3 regions of the Paenibacillus rhizolycopersici genome follow, and region 2 is predicted to be linked to each of the others. Evidence: riboswitches for the same ligand, from Rfam matches in the RefSeq annotation. Region 2 holds a riboswitch; each other region holds the start of a gene.
What was found. A riboswitch is a leader RNA that binds a small molecule or an ion and turns the genes downstream of it on or off. The one in region 2 is predicted to bind cyclic di-AMP.
Positions count from the first base shown of each region.

Region 1: another riboswitch for cyclic di-AMP. It lies ahead of IM700_RS20575 (C40 family peptidase); the one in region 2 lies ahead of IM700_RS09995 (TrkH family potassium uptake protein).
Region 3: another riboswitch for cyclic di-AMP. It lies ahead of IM700_RS21005 (3D domain-containing protein); the one in region 2 lies ahead of IM700_RS09995 (TrkH family potassium uptake protein).

Region 1 covers NZ_JADCNN020000027.1:26,320-33,781, forward strand. The annotation lists gene IM700_RS20565 (M1 family metallopeptidase) at 228-2,228, shown strand; gene IM700_RS20570 (hypothetical protein) at 2,282-3,112, shown strand; cyclic di-AMP (ydaO/yuaA leader) riboswitch at 3,333-3,469, shown strand; gene IM700_RS20575 (C40 family peptidase) at 3,474-3,965, shown strand; gene IM700_RS20580 (C40 family peptidase) at 4,565-5,056, shown strand; gene IM700_RS20585 (GNAT family N-acetyltransferase) at 5,318-5,815, shown strand; gene IM700_RS20590 (c-type cytochrome) at 5,980-6,339, shown strand; gene IM700_RS20595 (4a-hydroxytetrahydrobiopterin dehydratase) at 6,433-6,726, opposite strand; gene IM700_RS20600 (hypothetical protein) at 6,898-7,191, opposite strand; gene motA (flagellar motor stator protein MotA) at 7,382-7,462, shown strand, end outside.
Region 2 covers NZ_JADCNN020000007.1:122,440-129,901, reverse strand. The annotation lists gene IM700_RS10010 (LysR family transcriptional regulator) at 1-256, shown strand, start outside; gene IM700_RS10005 (cation:proton antiporter) at 284-1,531, opposite strand; gene IM700_RS10000 (potassium channel family protein) at 1,571-2,233, opposite strand; gene IM700_RS09995 (TrkH family potassium uptake protein) at 2,250-3,593, opposite strand; cyclic di-AMP (ydaO/yuaA leader) riboswitch at 3,660-3,829, opposite strand; gene IM700_RS09990 (CPBP family intramembrane glutamic endopeptidase) at 4,180-5,898, shown strand; gene uvrC (excinuclease ABC subunit UvrC) at 5,855-7,462, opposite strand, start outside.
Region 3 covers NZ_JADCNN020000029.1:26,507-33,968, reverse strand. The annotation lists gene IM700_RS21015 (HD domain-containing protein) at 1-691, shown strand, start outside; gene IM700_RS21010 (TatD family hydrolase) at 709-1,482, shown strand; cyclic di-AMP (ydaO/yuaA leader) riboswitch at 1,688-1,899, shown strand; gene IM700_RS21005 (3D domain-containing protein) at 2,128-3,264, shown strand; gene rnmV (ribonuclease M5) at 3,457-4,002, shown strand; gene rsmA (16S rRNA (adenine(1518)-N(6)/adenine(1519)-N(6))-dimethyltransferase RsmA) at 4,008-4,904, shown strand; gene yabG (sporulation peptidase YabG) at 4,929-5,846, shown strand; gene veg (biofilm formation stimulator Veg) at 6,083-6,358, shown strand; gene IM700_RS20980 (small, acid-soluble spore protein, alpha/beta type) at 6,562-6,741, shown strand; gene ispE (4-(cytidine 5'-diphospho)-2-C-methyl-D-erythritol kinase) at 6,927-7,462, shown strand, end outside.

The DNA of each region.
Region 1 (7,462 bases), on a different contig from region 2:
CCGAGAAAGTTGGATGAAACTAGGGACCGAGTAGCGCAGCGTAGGCAAAACCTACGTGAGCAACGGAGGGCCCGGTTGAGTCCAAGATTCGATGTCGATTAGGCCTCTAGAAACCGCATCGTGATCAAAAGACGACTTTTTGAACTACCTCTCAATTTTAGCTAATAATCTTCCAATTGCAAACATATACATGCTGTAGATGCTTGTCAACGGGAGGTATCCATTGTATGACCCGACGTACTATTGTCTACAGCATTTCCATCCTTGCCTTGTGCCTCACCCTCGGAGCCGCCTGGCTGACCCTGCGAGGAGGCGGGGATTCGCTGACTTCCTTCGTCCTGGCTAAGGCGGGGCCCAAAGCGGTCCAAAAAACCGGACAAACCCCTGCGTCGCCACAGGTCGAAAGCATTCAACAACCGACCGCCGAAGTGCTCAGCAATCGGGTCGCCGAATATCACATCGACGTCACGCTAAACGAGAAGGACGGTACGTTGACCGGCTCGGAGACGTTGACCTGGACCCATCCCGGCAAAAAAACGATTAACGAAGTGTATTTGCATCTGTACCCTAATGCGTTTTCTTCCGAAGATACGACCTTTATGAAGGAATCGGGCGGGAAGCTCCGGGGCGACATTATGCCCAAGGACGGTTGGGGATCCATGGAGATCACCGAGCTGCGGACGACCGACGGCATCTCCCTGCTTCATCGGATTCAATACGTCCAGCCCGACGATGGCAACTCGAAGGACAAAACCTTGGCCAAGGTGCGCTTACCTGTGTCGGTCCAAGGCGGCGAAAGCCTGACGCTGCGGATGAAGTTTACCGTAAAGCTGCCTAAAATATTCGCCAGAATGGGTGTGGCTGACGATTTTGTCATGGCGGGACAATGGTTTCCAAAGATCAGCGTGTACGAGCCGGTGGGTACCCGGGGGCGGACGTCGGAAGGTTGGAACCTCCACCAGTATCACGGAAATTCGGAATTTTACTCCGATTTCGGGATTTTTAGCGTAAGAATCAACGTCCCTGAAACGTACAACGTGGCGGCAACCGGCTTTCAGACCAAAAAAGCGGTGTTAAAGGACGGGCGGAAGACCGTACAGTTCTACGCCGACGACGTTCACGATTTCGCCTGGTCGGCTTCACCGAATTTCATCTATGCGGAAGAGCCGTTCTCATCCGCGGAGGTTCCGGGCGTGCGGATTAAGCTATATCTTGATCCCACCCACAAGGACCTGAAAGAACGTTACTTCTATGCCGCCAAGGTGGCGCTGGCCAACTACAGCAAATGGTATGGCCGCTACCCTTACTCCACGCTGACGGTCGTCGTACCGCCGGCCAACGGCAACGGTGCAGGCGGCATGGAATATCCGACCCTGGTGACGGCGTTCGGAGCTGCCAGTGATTCTCCCAGCTACGACGAGCTGGAGCGGACGGTCATCCATGAAATCGCCCACCAGTTTTTCTACGGGATGATCGCCAACAATGAGTTCGAGGAAGCCTGGCTAGACGAGGCCTTTGCATCCTATGCGGAGGATAAGCTGATGGAACAGGAATTCGGGATCGCCCCGAATCTTCCGATCCAATCCGCCTTGATTACCTCCCCGGCTTCGCTGACTCAAAACGCCTGGAAGTACGGCTCCGGTGACGGTTACGCCAAAAACGCGTATTATCGCGGCAAGCTGATCCTGCTTGATATCGAGCGGCAGGTCGGCAGTAAGACCATGAAGCGGATTCTGAGCACCTATAGTCATAAATACCGGTTCAAGCACCCGACAACGGCTGACTTCCAGCGGGTCGTTGAGCAAGTGACCAGCCGGAGCTGGAAGTCTTATTTTCAACAATACGTCTATGACGGAAAAATGGCTGATTTTGCGGTAGACCGAATTCAAGTTACTCCGGTCGTCCAGGAGGAGAACCGCTTGTACGAATCGAGCGTGATCTTCTCCCGCAAAGGGGCGACGCATCCGAAGGTCCCACTGCTGTTCACTTTCACAGACGGACACACCACTCGCAAGCAATGGAACGGAGAAGACGCCCGCATCGAGATCAAGCTGCAATATAAAGCGCCGTTGGCCTGGGTCCAAATCGATCCGGATTACACTTTAACGGTGGAGAATATGCACATCAACAACTACTTAAAAGCGGAAGTTCCGAATTCCACGCTATCCCGCTCCAACATGAGCGTCACCAAGCTACTTGAGGCGATTCTCGGAACGTTTCTGTGGTAAGGCCGGCTCGATGAGTAAAGTTTTGTTAATTCACCTCTAAAGGAGGGAAAGAAATGAGTTTCGTTCGTTTGGGGTGGACCGCCCTAAAAAGCCAATTTCCCTCAGTCATCATCTTGTTCCTGTATCAACTGTTATGGGGATTGTTCCTCTACCGATTGGTCGATACGGCGGTGACGGCACTGTTGCAAAGATACCCTGACCCGCCGCCCACCGCGCTGTCGCGAATTCTGTTCCTGTTGGAGGGGCAGATCAATTTATGGAGCAATCCGGATGTCCGGCTGTATTGCTGGCTGTTGGCGGGGATGGCGGTGCTGCGCATGATTTTAACCCCTTTGATTCAGGCCGGAATATTCTACGGTTTTATCCCGTCCGAAAGTCGGAGCCCGGGCTTCCCACTCTTCCGGGGAATGAAAGAATTCGGCAGGCCGGTAATCCTGTTTTATGCGCTGGAGCTTATGTTAACGTTGCTACCGGCCTTCTGGATTGTGCCGAAGCTAATATCCCTTTGGCCAGGACTGGCGGGGGTTGAAACACCCACCACAACCTGGCTGGTCGGGCTCGGCTTAATTCTAGGCTGGTTTATCTATGGCTGGCTCATCCGACAATGCCTGCTGTTTGCCCAATTCGGCTATTTGTTCAAAGCTGGCGTCTGGAACTCCCTGCTGATGTGCTTTCGGAGCCTCCTGCAAGCCGTCTCGATCTCTGCCATTCTCGGGTCTTTCGGACTAATTCTCTTCTTCCTGTTCGGGACAGCTTCTTGGTTTTGGACCGGTATGCTTGCCCTCATTCTGCAGCAGACGTATCCTCTTTTTCGCAGCACATTCAAAGTCTGGAAGATGGCCTCTCAATTTCATCTTTGGCAGTCAAAAACACAAAAAAGTTAAAATTTTTTTACTCCCCCAACCCCCAGAAAAATCAAGGCCTTCGCCAATTGGCGGAGGCCTTGAGTCCTATTTCCCCTCTTAATCTTGTGAATTAACCATTGCCAAAAGATACCTGGTTTTGTTACAATAACAGCAACGCAATTTCAGTAACAGTTTTGTAATTATTTTTGTCATCTTTGGCAGGAGAATGACGCCAGATGTCGAATATGTAAATTCAGGTGTGAAATCAAAGCCGAATTCCCTTCGCCAGGGAAACGGGGGAACCACTTTGGGTGAATTGATCTCGCTTTAGAGGGATCATAGGGAACCTTCAACCGAATCCTTAAGCTAACCTCGTAGGCATTGGAAGGAGCATAACTTCTTGAAAAAGCGTTTGACTGTAGCAGCAGTAAGTTTTGCATTGCTTTTCACCATTGGAACTGGTAGCGTTTTCGCCGATTCCAAACTGGACACCGTAATCGACGGCGCGCTTGGAAGCGACTACGTTTCCGGCGGAACCACCACAGCCGGTTTCGACTGTTCCGGATTTACCATGTACGTCTTCTCTAAAATCGGCATCAAGCTGCCTCACCAATCCGGATCCCAATACAAAATGGGAACCGCCGTTGAGAAAAGCGAATTGATCGCCGGCGATCTGGTCTTCTTCAATACTTCCGGTAAAGGCATTTCTCATGTCGGCATCTACGTCGGCGACGGCAAATTTGCTCATGCTTCCTCCTCCAAGGGCGTAGTCATCAGCAAATTAAGCGATAAGTATTACGTCGAGCGTTACGTTGGAGCCAAACGGATCATGAGCAACGACAAGTATGAAGATGTGACCGGTGAAGTTGCTGAGCACGATGATGTTCAATAAGTAAAACCACGAAGCCCGTGGGGATGTTGATAACAACGTCTCTGCGGGTTTTTTCTTTCCCCTCGCTCCGCTCCTTAGGAACCATTACCCACGAAATCCTTCGTCAAAACAGGCCAAAAGAAGCCTTTTTCCCTACAAACTTGTCAACTCTGGACGCCTTTGGTAAAATGAAAAACGTAAATAGTAACAACTTTGTAATGATTCTTGTAACTGTTCTTGTGCAGCATCTTGGGTGCAACCTACAATGAAATGCCGAATTCCCAGGCACCCGGGAAACGGGGGACCCACCAAAGGGTGAATTGATCTGCTTCGTGATGGAAAGAAGCCTTTTTGAACTGCCTTTCCAATCAAGGTTAAATAGTCAGGTTTGGAGCACCGAGAAGGTTGGATGAAGCTAGGGGCTGAGCAGCGCAGCGTAGCTGAAAGCTACGTGAGCAGCGGAAGGCCCGGCTGAATTCAAGATTCGATGCCGAATCCTCATCTTGAGCTGCTTCGTGATCTGAAGATAACTATTTAACCTACCTATATAGTGAGATCATAGGGAACCTTCAACCGAATCCATAAGCTAACCTCGTAGGCCTTGGAAGGAGTATGACATCTTGAGAAAGACTTTGACAGCAGCGGTAACGAGTTTGGCCCTTCTGTTCACCTTGGGGGCAGGGAGCGCCTTTGCCGACGCGGAAGCCACGGAAACAACGCCGCTAGCCAGTATCGTAGATTCCGTATACGGGACGCCTTATAAATTTGGGGGCACCACGACAACGGGATTCGATTGCTCCGGTTTTACCCGGTATGTGTTCAGCCAAATGGGCATCAAGCTCGCGCGCGTGTCGGCCGCCCAATATAAGCAAGGGACGCCGGTATCGAAGAAAGAACTCCAAGCAGGTGACCTCGTTTTCTTCAAAACCACGGGGACCGGCAAGGTATCGCATGTCGGTGTTTACGTTGGCGAAGGGGAATTCGCCCACGCGTCCTCATCCAAAGGCATCCGCATCGACAAGTTAAGCAACAGCTACTACCAGAACCGCTACGTTGGCGCGAAGCGTGTTCTCAGTAAATACGGTTATTCTGTTTACGCTACGGAATCCTGATCACCCGGGATTCGTCAAGTTCATTGTCTCTCGCCGCAAGCCGCGTTTCCGACTCGGAACAGCTTGCGGTCTTTTTATGTTCGTGGCCTTATCTATATAACGAGACGTCCGGCAAAAAGGTTACCGGAAAGTTGGAAATCCGCTGAAAATCCATGAATTCCCTCCTATCGGCAAAGGCCTTTACAAGCTGCGTAAATCCGGCTATTGTGAGGGTAATAGAAGAAACTACGACGGATTTACCTCTACCAAAGGAGGGGCAATATGGATCAAGCGAAGTCTACGTTTCGAATCGTGCCAATGGAAGAACCGCATGGCGCGGAAATTTGCACTTGGCGTTACGATTCCCCTTACGATATTTACAGCTGGCTGCCCTGGGATCAAATGAAAGCGCTCGATGTAGAGTTTGGGAATCCGGCAATCCGTGCCGAGCAGTATGTCTCCGTGTTGAATGAAGCCGGCGAGCTGGCGGGCTTTGCCCAATACTTCCCGATGGAGGGGGTGACCCGGCTCGGCATCGGCATGAAGCCTGATCTTTGCGGTCATGGACTAGGCAAACTCTTCGTAAGAACCATCGTAGAGGAAGCCCGGCACCGCAAACCGGACAATCAAATCGACCTTGAGGTGCTCACCTGGAACACCCGAGCGATTCGGGCCTATCAAAAGGCCGGATTCGTCATTACCGACCTTTACGAGAAGATGACGCCCGGCGGGGTGTCCAAACCGTTTTACTGCATGGTGCACAAGGGGCTGCCTGAATAAGGGCAAGCCCCTTTATACACCTCACTTCGAGCAACGCAATGAGATAAGGCACATATTTCCGGCGAATGTAATTATTTTTGTTCCTAATTTTGACACAAAGACTATGATCGGACCGCGTGTTCCGTTATAATGGATAGGTAGCATACATAGGAGGGGCGATTGGAATGCAAAAGTGGATCATGAGCGGTTTGTTCGTCATCGCAGGCGCTTTAGCCCTGGTATTGATGTTTACCTTGCCAAGCCGGGAACAGGCCGAGCAAGAAGCCAAACCGCAATTGCCTGAAATCACAATGAATGCGGAACAAGCTGAAGCCACCGTCAAAGCGAATTGCATTTCCTGTCATGGCGATACGCTGCAAGGCGGAGCAGGCCCGAATCTGCAGAAGATCGGCTCGCAATTGTCCGCGGACCAACTCTACTCGATTATCACCAAAGGAAAGGGCGGCATGATGCCTTCGTTCAAGGATCGATTGAAAGAAGAGGAAATCGCCAACGTCGCCATGTGGCTTGCGGAGAAAAAATAAAGGCATTCAAAAAGCACGCCCGCCGGGAAACTTATGTTCCCGGCGGGCGTTTTTTCCCCATACCTATCCGTTCTTATGCCTAGTCAATCAATCTCACGAGCGCATCTTCTCGAAGGCCTCGTTGTATTGCTGCGCCTCTTTGATGTCAACGGCCGTAATGCCACCGTCCTCCCACGAGGTCAGACGGAGCGTTACCGTTTTATAGTCAATCGTGATAAAGGGATGGTGGTTAAACGCCTCCGAGATCGCCGCGACCTCATCGACAAACGCGATTCCCTTCATAAAGTTGGTGAACGTGTATTTGCGGAAAATCCATCGTCCTTCTTCAAGCTCCCAGCCATCCAATTTTTCCAAATGTGCTTCTACTTCTTGCGGTGTAAACGGCATTATTCTTCCTCCCCGTTCTCTTCAAGAACTCCTGTATATGTAAGCATCCCCGTCACGCACCAGGATCTGAAGTTGATTTGTCCTAGCCCCGTCTCCATTTATTGTATTCTCCAACCCATACCTTCATGCGTACCGGCCACTGATGGACCTAGCAGCGATGGAACTAAAGGTTCAAATCAAGGAAACTGAAGTCAGTTCTGCATCTCCGATAAGAAAATTAATGCGGTGGCCCTCAGGATCATAGATCACGATCGCACTCCCTACCTCAATCATGGGCTCCGTACCGAGCCCAAAGAACAAATCTTCGGCCAGTGCTTCGAGCACCTCGTTCCGATCTGCGTCGGATAATACTTCCCACTCCGAGGGCTCCATTTCGAAGAAAAGATAACTATCTTGAATCCGGCCAACCGCGTTCGTCAAATCAGCCAAAATAAATTCATAATCTCTGCCGTGTTTTACGCCCACTGCGATATCCTCCCTTTCGGCCTCTCCATTCCGGCCGTATTCTTATTATACCGGAAAAAACCACTTAAAAAAAAAGGGAAATCTGTCGATAAAATAGTTAATCGTTTCAGTCTGTGCAGGAACGCCTCTTTCCGCAAGGATGCGGGGAGGCCAGGAAAGGGTTCAATTTCTCTCAAGGACGAGGTGTACAATGGAAATTTCAACAATTATTGGTTTGATTCTCGGATTTGTCGCCCTTATTTTAGGGATGTTTCTGAAAGGCGCGCCGATC
Region 2 (7,462 bases):
CCGTATGGAGATCGATTCATTTGAAGCGATCGTGCGCCTTCTGCCGATTTGCAAAGCGGCTGCCCTGCTGCCTAAATCGTACCTGCGCATGCCACTGCTGAGGGATAACGGTTTGCTCACCGTGCCGATTCCCGAGCTGGCTCAGACGCGCCGCGAAACCTGCCTTGTCTACGGCGACAAATCGGAGCTGACGAGCGAAACGAAGGAATGGATCTCGCAAATCCGCGAAACCCTCGTCAAGGAACTGCCGCTCTGATAACAGAAAAAACGCTGCGCTCCCGACTCAAGGCTTCGGGAGTTCAGCGTTTTTGATTTCCAAACCCAGCTTGCGGGCGACCCACCCGGTGGTGCTCGCCTGAATGAGAATCGTCAGCACGATCGCCATAAATGCGATCGCCGTAATGACGTTGGCATGCGCGATGCCCATGCCTGCGATCATACCGGACAACGCCGCGGGGATCACCCCCGTCTCACGTACCCAGCACATGAAGAGCAGCTCGCGCCAAGTCCATTTCACCTTACGGTCAGGCCAGGCACATAGCAGAATCGACAACGGTCTTGCCACGAACATCAGAATCAGGACGGCGCCAAGGCTTGGCCAGAAATAATGGCCGAGCGTGCCAAAATTCACTTGGCTGCCCAACAGCACGAAGATCAGCATCCGCATCATGACCGTGATATTTTCCGCGAAGGAACTCATTTCCGAATGATTTTCCTTCAAGGATAAACCAAAGGTCTCTGCGTTCCCCCAGATGACGCCGGCGACGAAGGTGGCCATAAACCCACTGACGTGAAGCAAATCACCTATTAAATAGGAAGATAAGGCACCTACGATCATCACGATGGTCGCGTAGCTTCTCAGAAATCCATGCCGGGCATGGCCGGCCAGGTATGTTAAGATACCCGAGACCACGAGGCCAACCAATATACCGCCCAACGCCGTTTTGACAAACTCCCAAGACATTGCGCCAAAGTGGAGTGACCCCCCGCCGGCTACCGCAGCCAGCAGCGAGAAAGTCAGAATGGAGCCGGTCGCGTCATTAAAGGCAGATTCGCTTTCGACCGTTTCCCGGACCCTCTCCTTAATCTTGACTTGCTTGAATACCGGAATGATAGAGGCCGGATCGGTCGAGGCGATCACCGCTGCCCCCAAGAAGGCAAAGATCCAATCGACCCCAAATAGGAAATGAATGCCCGCTCCGACCACGAGCGTCGATATCAACACGCCCGGCACGCTGAGCAGGGACAACGTGATCCAGACTTGGCGCAGACCGCTAAGCCGCAAATTTCTCCCGCCGTCAAACAGGATCAACGCGGATCCAACCGTTAGGATTAACTGGTTGACCAAGGAGCCACTGGATTCGTGGATCAGCTTAAGTCCGGGACCCAGCAGCATCCCGACGGCGATAAACACCGCAACATCAGGCAGTTTAAGCCAGGCGGCGATCTTTCCGGAGATCATCCCCACGCTAATCACGAATAAGATTAAGATCAAAAAATGATGAATCGCTTCAGTTGCCGACGATTCCATGACATGTCACGCTCCAACTAGAGAAAGATGAATTACTTATTATTGCGTTAGGATCGTCTCAAATTGCTCGATATTCTTCTTCGCTCCGATAATTACCATGATATCGCCTTCGGTCAACTGGTCCATGGCAGTTGGCGCCACAAGGATACCGCCATCGCGGTGGATGGCCACGATACTGCAGCCAAAACGGGCCCGCGGATTGAGGTCGCCGAGACTTTTTTGGTTTAGGCAAGCGGGGACGTTCATTTCTACGATACTGTACTCCTTCGACAGCTCGATATAATCCAGCAGATTGGGAGTGACCAGCTGATGCGCAACGCGAATCCCCATGTCCCGTTCGGGATAGATGACCCGGTCAACGCCCAGCTTCTCCAAGGCCCGGCCGTGCAGAACGGATATCGCCTTGGCCACCACGGTATTAATGCCTAAATCCTTGAGCAGGATCGCCGCCAGGATACTCATTTGGATATCGTTGCCGATCGCCACGATCCCGCAATCGAAATTGCGCACCCCAAGCGACTTCAGTACCTCTTCGTCCGTTGCATCGGCGACGACGGCATGCGTTAGGTGGTCACTCATTTCCTCGACGAGCTCTTCATTCCGGTCAATGCCCAGAACCTCGTAGCCCAAGTCCATCAGCTCCAAGGCCAAGTTGGATCCGAAACGTCCGAGGCCGATCACTACAAACTGCTGTTTTTTCATAAACGATAATTTCCCCTTATCCAATAATGATTTTGCCTTCTGGGTGGCGATACAACTCTTTCCCTTTCTTCGGACCAATCGCATAAGCAAGTGTCAGCGGCCCTAGTCGGCCGGCAAACATCGTGAAGCTGATAATAATTTTACCGATCACCGTTAGTTTCCCCGTCAATCCCATCGTCAACCCGACTGTGCCGAAAGCGGAAGTCGTTTCAAATAAGATCGATAAGAAGCTTGCGTCTTCTGTGGTAGACAACACCATCGCCACCGCCACAACAAGGAACAACGCAAGCAACGTAATCGTCAAGGCTTTGAAAATCCGTTCCTCGGCCATCCGGTACCGGAACAGAACCAGGTCCGTACGTCCGCGAATCATCGAACCAACCGCGCCGACCAGAATCGTAAACGTGGTCGTTTTGATCCCGCCGCCCGTTGAGCTCGGGGAAGCCCCGATAAACATCAAGATGATCATAAAAAATTGCGTCGCTTGTCGCAGCGCTCCGATGTCCAGCGTATTCGCTCCCGCCGTACGCGGCGTAACCGATTGGAAGAACGATCCCCAAATCTTCCCGCTCCAGCTGAGAGGTGCAAGCGTCTTAGAGTTCGTGAATTCGAAAATGAATACAACGATCGCCCCGATCACAATCAATGCTGACGTCATCGATAAGACCACTTTCGAATGCAGCGAAAGCTTCCGCCGCTTCCGAAACTCGAATACGTCGGACAGCACAATAAATCCAAGCCCGCCGGAGACGATCAGAAACATGGCCACAAAGTTAACGATCGGGTCAGCGACGTATTTCGTGAAGCTTTGATAATCACCAAACAAGTCAAAGCCCGCATTATTAAACATCGAGACCGCATGCCAAATCCCAAAGTACAAAGCTCTGCCAAACGGCATATCAAACGCCCAGCGAATCGTGAACAGAAGGGCCGCGCCGGATTCGATCATAAGCGAATACAACAGAACCTTGCGGATCAGCCTTACGATCCCCTCTACCGAATTTTGATTCATCGCCTCCTGGAGGAGGAGACGGTCCCTCAGCGAGATTTTTCGTTTGAGGACTAAGGAGAACAACGTGGCCATGGTCATAAAGCCGAGCCCTCCGACCTGGATGAGCAAAACAATGACGACTTGCCCAAAGGTGGAAAAATAGGTGCCGGTATCGACCACAACCAATCCCGTCACACAGGTTGCCGAAGTTGCCGTGAACAACGCGTCGATGAACGGCAACGTTTCCCCGGTCGTACTGGAGATCGGCAGCATTAGCAAGAACGCACCCAGCAAAATGATTAGTGCGAACCCGATCGTCAAGATTTGTGGCGGAGAAAGGCTGATTTTCTTAAAATGCAACTTGTTCACCTCATCGTTGTTATGAAAAAAGCACAAAAGAAAAAAGCACTGGAAATCCAATGCCTTTCGGTGTTTGGTTCCTGCTGCACAGGCCTACGAGGTTAGCTGACGGATTCGGACATGCACAGTTGCCCTATTCGCTGACACTTCCGCCGCTTCCTAGCCGGCTGCGCGAAGTTCTGCGAAATTCACCCCAAAAGATACGGTTCCCCCGTTTTCATTACGAAATTCGGCCGAGTTTCTTTTCAATTGTTTTCATTCATTTTTTCGTCAAATGGATTATATCCCTTATTTCCTTCCGCTACAAAGCCCTATTTTCATGAAAAAGAACAAAAAAGGGCGAAATGGAGGGGTAAAGGGATAAACTTCGCCCCGTATCTGAGCGATGCGAAAGCTTGCCGGAGTTATTGCCGTTTCTCGTCAATTTTGCCTCGCGTCTGGCGTAGGGGGGGCAGCTGTGTTATCTTTACTTTGACGTACTTGGGGGAAAATCATACCTCATCTATTTAAAGAGTACGTGTTTAAAAAGTGAATTTTACCAAATAAAAAAGGAGTTTTGCGAGTGAGTTCCTCTTTGAAACCAACTGGCCGCAGGATGAAAACGAAGAATCTGTGGTTGCTGGCCGCTCTCGGATTCATTGTGTTTATCGCCGTTCAGTTGTTCCCAAGCACCGATTCGGAATCGCTGCAGCTGCAGCAAGCGGATGAGGTCATCAGTAAAACGAAAGTAGCGGCCAGCGCAGCTGAGTTTGCCGGGTCTGTCTTAAACTTGAATCTGTCTGAACCTATGAAAGATAAAGCCTTAATTACATACGAAACACGTTCCGATTTGTTTGGTTATTTGACCAAAGCCGATCTGCTGGCCCCTTACTTAAAAACATATGAAAAGCAGTTTCCTTATGACGTGTTCCGCGTCCGTTATAACGATCCCACCGAAGCGCTAAGCGCTGTGACCGTCGATGTCCACATGACGACCGGCCAAGTCGTCGGCTTTGAGGAGATCGCTTCCTCCAGCAACGCGAACAAGCAGATGATGCTTGATTTGGGATCGGAAACCACCGATTCCATGAAGGCTTGGGAAGGCGATTTGACGTTAGCGGAGAAAGAACAGCTGGCGTTGCCTTTCCTGAACGCCTTTGGCTTTAAAGCCGGCGATCTGGAGCTAGCCTCCGGCGAAGGGGATATCGGCCTTCAATATCTGATCAAAGGCTTCGCGTTAGGCGATTCGCAAGCGCAAATCAAGCTGAGTTACGAATACGGCGCCGTGTCCTCGATGGAGAGTTATTTTACCGTACCGCAGGCGCACACGGACTACGTAGTCGGGCAAACGAAAATCGCCAATTGGCTCACGTATGCCGGTTACGCCCTGTTGACCTTCGTGCTGGCGATCCTGGCCATCGTATACAGCGCGATGACGCGGGCCCATACCTCGTTTAAACGCGGGATCTTCCTGGCAGCGGTCTACTTCGTGTTATCCACGTTGGGTACGATCAACATGATGCCGGTCTTTCAAAAAGACGGCCTCGAATCCGGCGTGCTCATATTCGGCTTCTTCTTCCAGGGGCTGGTCACGTTGTTCCTCGCCGCTTCCGTGTATTTCTCGCTGGTTGGCGGCGACGGACTGTGGCGGAAGAACGGGATCAACCTGTGGCCGCGGTCGCGGGAGGAAGGGTACGGCCGTTATGTGCTGACCTCGATGGCTGACGGCTACGCCTGGGCGTTGATCCTGCTGGGAGCCCAATCCGTCGTCTTCTTCATTCTGGAGCGTACGATTCATACGTGGTCGACAACGGATGCCACACAATCGCCGTACAATATGGTGTATCCGTTGCTGCTGCCGCTGCTCGCATGGGTAGCAGGGATCGGAGAAGAAGCGGTCTATCGCTTGTTCGGGATCCCGATGCTGAAGAAAATGTTCCGCAGCACCTTCATCGCCAGCCTGTTGTCGACCTTGATCTGGGCGTTCGGTCACACGTTGTATCCGATTTATCCGGTGATTTCTCGCCCAATCGAGTTGACCTTTATTGGACTGTTGTTCAGCTTCGTGTTCCTGCGTTATGGCTTCGCCGCCGTCGTCTTCTCGCACGTCGTCTTTGACAGCATTCTAATGTCGTTGAGTCTGATGTTTATGGGCGGAGCGCTGAACATCAGCGCCGGAATATTCTATATCGCCCTGCCGGCGATCGTAGCTTATGTCATTTACCTGTTCAACCCGCCGAGTAAGGAACGGAAGACCCCGCCGCAGCAGCAGCAAAAAGAGGAGCCGTTTTTCACGACTCCTCTGGCGGATCCTCGTCCCGAAGGGCATTTATAATCTCGTGGGCTAATTTTTCCCCGATAGAGAGAGGCCGAAAGTCTTCGACGGAGGCCTCTTTTATTTTTTTCAACGAACCAAAATGCTTCAACAGCGCCTTCCGGCGTTTCTCCCCGATCCCCGGGATCGCATCCAGTCGCGAAGTAACCATCGACTTGGCCCGCTGTTCGCGGTGGAACGAAATGGCGAAGCGGTGCACCTCGTCCTGAATCCGCTGCAGCAAGTAGAACTCCTGGCTGTCGCGCGGCAGATAAACCGGCTCCGGCGGATCAAACGCCATGAGCTGCGCCGTTTTGTGCTTGGCGTCTTTGACGAGACCGCACACGGGGATGAAGAGCCCCAGCTCGTTCTCCAGCACGTCAGTCGCGGCGGAAATCTGCCCTTTGCCTCCGTCGACCACGATCAGGTCGGGACGCGGGAGGTTCTCCTTCAGCACTCGCTCGTAACGGCGGCGGATGACTTCGCGCATCGTCTCGTAATCGTCCGGTCCTTGCACGGTTTTTACTTTATATTTCCGATATTCCTTCTTGGCCGGTTTTCCGTCAATGAACACTACCATTGCCGAGACCGGGTTCGTCCCCTGGATGTTGGAGTTATCAAACGCTTCGATGCGCGACACCGACTCCAGTCCGATCGCCTTGCCGAGGTTCTCGGCGGCCTTCGACGTCCGTTCCTCGTCCCGTTCAATCAGACGGAACTTCTCGTCCAACGAGACGCGTGCATTCTCCTCGGCCATCTTGGTCATCTGCCGCTTCAAACCGCGTTGCGGCACCAACGTCTTGACGCCAAGCCACTCCTGCAGGGCGGTTGGGGCATCAATCGCAGTCGGATCGTCTTGATCCTCCGGCTGCTCCGGCAGCAGGATCTCTTGGGGCAGTGCCGGATTATCGCTGTAATACTGGGTCACGTAGGACATGAAATCGCCGTAGGCATCCCCGTAGAACGGAAAGACCGACGCATGCCGCTCGATCATTTTCCCCTGGCGCATGTATAGAATCTGCACGCACATCCAGCCCTTATCCACAGCGTAACCAAATACGTCGCGATCCTTCGCGTCGTTCACCGTAATCTTCTGCTTCTCCATCAGCGCATCGATATTGATGATTTGGTCGCGTAATTCCTTCGCCCGCTCGAATTGCAACTCTTCGGCCGCCTCGTGCATTTTACGTTGCAGCTCTTTTTTGATCTCCTCATGCCCTCCGCTAAGGAACGAGGTGATTTCCTGAATCATCGTCTCGTACGTTTCCTTCGCCACCTCCTGCACGCAAGGCGCCAGGCACTGGCCGATGTGATAATACAGGCACACTTCCTTAGGCATCACGTTGCATTTGCGCAGCGGATACATGCGATCGAGCAGCTTCTTCGTCTGCTGAGCCGCGTACGCGTTGGGATACGGTCCGAAATATTTCGCTTTATCTTTAAGCACCCGCCGGGTAACTTCCAGCCGGGGATGCGGTTCATTCGTTATTTTAATATAAGGAAAAGTTTTGTCGTCCTTCAGCAGGATATTAAACCGCGGATGATATTCCTTGATCAGGTTACACTCCAGAATGAGCGCTTCCAT
Region 3 (7,462 bases), on a different contig from region 2:
ACCTTTTCAGGGGCGGGTGGTCGTAAAGGAATCAGGCATGCACGCGGTGGAAGACTATTTGATGTCCAGGTATCAGATGTATTGGCAGATTTATTTTCACCCGGTAACGCGGAGCTCGGAGATTATTCTCCGGCAAATTTTGCGCCGAGCTAAGGAATTGTACCAGAACGGGTATTCCTTTGGTTTCCTGCCGCATCCGCTTCCGGATCTATTTGAAGGTAACATCGGGGTCGCTGACTATTTGCAGTTGGACGAAGCTTTGATGCAAACGGCGTTCATGCAGTGGACGAGGGAGTCAGATGAGTTATTACGCGATTTGTGCTCCCGGTTTTTGAATCGCAAATTGTATAAATATGTAGAATTGGACACACCAGAGCTGGAAATGCTGGAGGAGATTCGGGAGTCCTTTACGCGCGTCGGACTGCATCCCGAATATGACATGGAAATTGATTTTCCGACCGATCTGCCGTATGATGTGTTCCGTCCGGATGAGGGGTTCCGTCAGAAGCAAATCTTGCTCTTGGACCGTCAGGAACGGGTACGGGAAATTTCTGAAGTGTCGGATATCGTTCGGTCGATTAGCGGATTACATCGAGGCAAAACGCATTTGTACTATCCGGATAATAAATTGTGTGCTGTAATGGATCGGTTGCCCCAGAAGGTAGCCCGCATATTCGAGCAACGGAATTAGGAGGATGACGATTCGAGATGTTATTTGATACGCATACGCATTTGGATGCTCCCCAATTTGACGAGGATCGCGAGGAAGTGATTGCACGCGCCGTGGAGCAAGGGGTCACAAGGATGATCAACATCGGATTTAACCGGGAAACCATCCCGTCGACCATGAAATTGGCGGAGTCGTATGACTTCATTTATGCGGCTGTTGGCTGGCATCCGCAGGATGCCATTACGATGCAAGAAGGGGATTTGGACTGGATCGCTGAATTATGTAAACATGACAAAGTCGTAGCGATCGGTGAAATCGGGCTGGACTATTACTGGGACACGTCCCCAAAAGAAGTGCAGCATGACGTATTCCGCAAACAAATTGGACTAGCTCGCAGTCTGGGGATGCCGATTTCCATCCATAATCGCGATGCCCATGAGGATGTGGTCCGCATTCTCCGCGAGGAGAAAGCAAACGAGGTTGGGGGTGTCATGCACTCGTTCTCTGGTAGTTGGGAAATTGCCAAAATGTGTCTGGATTTGGGATTTCATTTGTCGTTTGGCGGACCGATTACGTTTAAAAATGCAAAACAGCCCAAAGAAGTGCTGACCAAGACGCCAATGGATCGTTTATTAATCGAAACGGATTCCCCTTATTTAACACCACACCCATATCGTGGAAAGAGAAATGAGTCTGCGCATGTCCGCCTGGTTGCGGAAATGGCTGCCGAGCTCAAAGGGGTTACTTTTGAGGAAATCGCCGAAATTACGACCCGAAATGCAATGGAACGATTTGGAATCTCGAGGATTTAAGAGTAAATCGGATGAAAAAAAGAGGATTTCGGAAAGATTAATGCTTTTTAACCGTTAAAACCGAGATCATTACATTTTTTTAACCATTTTTTTAAAAAAACGTGGTTGATTCGTCCTTTACAACATGCATCGAAACAGGATAGAATTTTTTCAGTATCGATTTAGTGCGTTCTGGATGGACAAATTGAACGATACTTGGTTCCATGAACCAGTCTCGCTGAATCTCCTTCACGGAGAACGGGGGAACCGATACAGGCAGCGGTTGGCGGCAAGCCTCTCGCGTCGGTATTTGATTTCTTTCCAGGGTCTATGGGGTGAATTCGAGGTCATTGCGCCATGAGCGAATGAACTGAGAAAGGGCGGCTCTCTTTCGCCCGAACCCGACAGCTAACCTCGTAAGCGTATAAGAGAGGTCACTCGTGCAGCTATTACACCAAGACATTCAGGAAGCCACGAAGGAGTTCCTCTAACTCTTTCTTTGGGCTTCTTTTGTTTTGAATAAAAGTAATAGGGTCATCATACTGTTGGTAAACAGGAGGTGACGTACGCAAGAAGACTGGATCAGGATGCAAAAGTAACTGTAGTCACGTCAATCGTTATCATGCATCGACCTAGACGGCGGGACTATGAAGGAGGACGGAAGAAATGGGCATTTTCCGCAAAGAGGAGACCCATGAATCACGCTCATCCAGCATGTCTTACGCAATGCGATGGAAGCATGAGAATTTACGTCAGATTGCGCTCGTCGGCGTTCTGACCATCGCGGTATTCATCATCATCCTAATCTGGCTGTTTGGCCAGGCACATAAAGAAGTGTCCCTGATTGTGGACGGCAGCGTCCAATCGGTGGAGACGAATAAATCCAGCGTAGCCCATCTGCTGGAGGAGCAATCGATTCAACTCAGCGCGAAGGATTCCGTATCACTTCCGCTGGACAGCTCGCTTAAGAACGGTGACCGCATTGTCATCGTACGCGCAAAGCCGGTAAACGTGAGCGTGGACGGCATGAAAAAGGTTCACTTCACAACACAAAGCAAAGTAGAAGGCGTATTGTCCGAGATCGGCGTCACATTGGACCAAGATGACAAGGTCTCACCGACAATGGACAGTAAAGTTACTGCGAACCTGGACGTCAAGATTGTTCGGGTGAGTAAGCAAACGGTGCAGACGAAGGAGACCGTGCCTTTTAGCGTGGTCAAAACGTCGGACGCCAATCTGCTGAAAGGCACGACGAAGGTCGTTCAGCAAGGCAATGCCGGATTGGTCATTCACAACATTGAGAAAACTTACGAGGACGGAAAGTTCGTGACAAAGCGATGGCTCGGCAAAGAGGTCACTAAAAAGGCCCAGCCGAAGGTTGTTGCCGTCGGCACGAAGAAGCCAACCGCCGTTCTGTCGGCCAGCATTAACCGTACCGCAAATGCGGTGAACATTAGCGGGTTGACGACCAAAGGCGGCGTCTCTTTTGAATATAAAAAGATACTTAAAAACGTCACGTTGACCGCCTATTCGGCGGAAGAAGACGGGATTGGCACCCGCACGGCCTCCGGTACCCGCGTGACCGAAGGCAGAACAATCGCGGTTGATAAGGACGTCGTTCCACTCGGTTGGTGGGTATACATCGAGGGGATCGGCTTCCGTAAGGCGGAGGATACCGGCGGGGCTATTGATGGGAACAAGATGGATGTTTATTACGATACCCTGAAGGATGCGAAGAACTTCGGCCGGAAGAAGGGGCGTACCGTTTACGTCATCGGCCCGACGAAGCCGGAATTGAATTAACTCTCGACTCTCTTTGTTTTACAATGCAGAGGGAATGAGATAGTATTAGGATGATGAATAAGACAGTGGATTAGAAGAGGATGTTATCCTCTTCTTTTTGTTATTCTTGCAAGGAAGTTCAAAAAGTCGACTTTTTGAACATCATTAATAACAAAAAAGATAAGCTAGAGCACGAAGGGAAGAATAGATACCATGATCAAAGAGGTCATCGTGGTGGAGGGCCGAGATGACACCGTGGCCATCAAGCGAGCCGTGGAGGCGGATACGATTGAGACCGGCGGTTCGGCCATCGGGGAAGTGACGCTCAAGAAGATCGCTTTGGCTCAGGAGCGCCGAGGGGTCATTATTTTTACTGATCCGGACCATGCCGGGGAGCGGATTCGCAAAATCGTGGCGGCACGGGTTCCGGGCTGCAAGCATGCGTTCCTTCCCGAGGCAGAGGCCACGAAGCGGGGCGACATCGGCGTGGAGAACGCCTCACCGGAGGCGATCCGCACGGCGCTGTCCCGAGTCCGCAGCGAAGCGCCGGGAGTAGAGGCTGCGATCGACTGGGAAGACTTGATGAGTGCGGGGTTAATCGTTCACCCGCAGGCTGCTGCGCGACGGAAAGCGCTAGGTGAGCTGCTAGGCATCGGGTATTGCAACGGGAAGCAATTGTACAAGCGGTTATCGGTGTTCCGTATCACCCGCGAGGAGTTTGCGGCCGCGCTGGCCGAGTTGGAGAGCAAAGGAGTTTAAGGAGCATGAGCATAAGGGAAGAGGTATCCACGCCGCGCCGAACGAAGGAGATCATTCAACGGCACGGTTTTTCGTTTAAAAAAAGCCTGGGACAGAATTTTCTGATCGACCAGAACATTCTCGGGAAGATCGTCGCGGCAGCCGGCCTGGACGATACCAAGGGCGCGCTGGAAATCGGACCGGGTATCGGCGCGTTAACGGAGAAACTGGCTCAGGAAGCAGGTAAGGTAACGGCGGTGGAGATCGATCAACGTCTACTTCCGATCCTGGAAGAGGTGCTGGAGCCTTATTCGCACGTGAACGTGATCCATGGGGACGTGCTGAAGCTGGATCTTCAAGCGCTGTTCGCTGCCGAATTCGGCGGGGTGAACGGCGTCAGTGTAGTGGCTAATCTGCCGTATTACGTGACGACGCCGATTCTGATGAAGCTCCTTGAGGAGAAGTTGCCTCTAGAGCATATTGTCGTGATGATCCAGAAGGAAGTGGCTGAGCGTATGGCTGCTGCTCCTGGCGGCAAGGATTACGGAAGCCTTAGCATCGCCGTTCAGTACTATAGCGTACCAGAGCTGATCTGCACGGTGCCGCACAGCGTATTTATTCCGCAGCCGAATGTGGAGTCCGCGGTGATCCGCTTGACCGTACGGAAGACGCCGGCTGTGGCCGTTAAGGACGAGGCGTTTTTCTTCGAGGTGGTGCAGGCTTCTTTTGCCCAGAGACGGAAGACGATATCCAACAATCTCAAGAGCCGCTTCTTCCCCAAAGAGGGGCGCGAGCGACTGGAGAACCTTCTGGAGGAAGCCGGTATCCAGTCTTCCCGGCGGGCCGAGACGTTAAGCCTGGATGAGTTTGCGAAGCTGAGCGATACGCTACTGGACGCCGGGTTGAAGGAACTCCGCGTGTAACCATTCCCTCTTGTCGCCCATACGATGGGGATAGAGGTGATTGACTTGACGAATTTGGGAGACTTGGTCGTCCGCAAATCATACGGTGGAGACGTCACGTTCCGGATCGAACGGATTGTACGGAGCGAAGCTATCATCAAAGGAACGGAATTTCGGCTGCTGGCGGATGCGCCCTTGACCGATCTGGTCAGGGTAGACCCGGCTTCCCCAGGAGAAACGACGCAGCGAGCCCGAATCAAGGCCACGGAGTCGCTGAAGTGGTTGACCCAGGACCGCAAGGACTTGGTAGAACGAAACCGGACGGCGATTGGACGGGAGTTTTATGCGCAAGGGGAACCGGCCTATTTCGAGGTGCCGGGTAAGGTGCTGCATTTGGACGGCGACGAACGATATTTGCAAAAAAGCTTAAGCCTGTATGAGAAGCTGCGCGTGCCGGCTCAAGGCTATTACGTCACGGAGTCGCAAATGTCCCATGCGCTGTATCGACTGCTTCCTGCCATCAAACCGGATATCGTTGTGCTGACCGGACATGACGGGGTTTTAAAATCGCGTCCCAACGGCGACCTTTACAATTTAACCAGCTATAAAAATTCTAAGCATTTTGTGGAGGCCATTCAAACGGCCCGGCAATATGAACGGAATTTCGATACGTTAACGATCGTGGCCGGCGCTTGCCAGTCGCATTTTGAGGCGCTGCTACAGGCGGGGGCTAATTTTGCCAGCTCGCCCGGTCGAGTGCTGATCCATGCCCTGGATCCGGTCTACATCGCAGCCAAGGCGTCGCTCACCTCCATCCGCGAGACCATCCAGATCACCGACGTGCTGAATCACACGATCAGCGGAGCGCAAGGCGTCGGTGGGATTGAGACCCGCGGCAGCTACCGTATCGGACTGCCCAAACTCAAGGATTTATCGACGCTGAAAGTTGTGCCGTCCATGTGAAAGACCAAAATAAAAATAAAGAGCATCCTTGTTATTTGTCCATGCCGGAAGGATCTGAGGCGAACGCCCCAGGACCTTCCGGTTATTTTATTAGGACTCCCATCGGGTTAAGAGAAAAAATGTCGAAAAATAATCGTTGACACATCATTTTTACTGCTGATATAATTATTTGTTTTGATTTGACAAGGTTGTGACTTTCCTGTATAATGGACAAAGAAAGAAGGTGGTCACAGGCAATGGCTAAAAATGCGCTGTCGGAAATTAAGCATAGTCTCGACGCCCACGTAGGACAGAAAATTATGCTCCGGGCAAACGGAGGTCGCCGGAAGACCGTCGAACGCACTGGAGTTTTGGAGGAGACTTATCCTTCGGTCTTCATTGTGAAGCTGGATCAAGAGCAGCAAACCTTTAAGCGTGTGTCTTACAGTTATGCCGATATACTGACCGAATCCGTTGAAGTTATGATTTGCGACGACAACGATGAGATGAGGATTTCGTATATTAAACCGTGAACATCATGAACCAAATGAATTAAGCAGCAAACGGTTATCGCCCTGTGGGTGAGGCCGTTTTTTTCTTGCCTGCATGAGGGGACTGGCTGCCTCGTGATTTGTTCGCCTTACGTGGACAGACTTTCCATCGTATGCTTGAGCCAGAGCCTGCGTATACTAATCATCGTTCCTATATCCATGACCCCAAAGGAGGAGCACTGACCATGTCGCGAAGAAGACGCAGCGTGATGTCGGAGAACTTGAAGGTCGAGTTGGCGAAGGATTTGGGATTTTATGATACCGTCCAGCAGGAAGGCTGGGGCGGCATCAAAGCCAAAGATGCGGGCAATATGGTGAAGCGGGCGATTGAGCTCGCCGAGAAGGCCGCAGCGAAACAGCAATAACCTCTGCCGCAGCGAAGCTTCCCGTCCGGGGAGCTTCGTTTTTTTCGCCGGATGAAGTAAGATAGAGGGAGAAAAATTTGTCTTTCGTACATAGACGTGGAGGCAATCATTTTTTACAATATAGGAATGTGCCAGATGACCGGATGGATGAGGATTCCACGGAATTGCTGAGGTGGGGGAGCGCCATGAAAATTTACGAAAAAGCACCGGCCAAAATTAATTTAATGCTCGATGTGTTGCATAAACGTCCGGACGGTTACCACGAGGTTGAGATGATCATGACCATGGTGGATCTAGCCGACCGTCTGGAAATGAGCGCCCTCCCGCGGGATACGATTATTATTTCGAGCCAGGCTGGATATATTCCGCTGGACGAGAAGAATTTAGCGTTCCAGGCGGCGAAGCTGATTAAGGAAAGATACAACGTACGGAGCGGGGTATACATTCACCTCGACAAGAAGATTCCGGTTGCCGCTGGCCTTGCCGGAGGCAGCAGCGATGCGGCAGCGACGTTGCGCGGATTAAACCGGCTGTGGGAGCTAGGCATTCCCGAAGAAGAGCTAAAGGAGCTGGGATCGGAACTTGGCTCGGATGTGCCGTTTTGCGTGACAGGGGGCACGGCGTTGGCGACAGGGCGGGGTGAAGTATTGTCGCCGCTTCCGAATCCACCGCAATGCTGGGTGGTGCTGGCGAAGCCCCCCATTAACGTCTCAACGGCGGA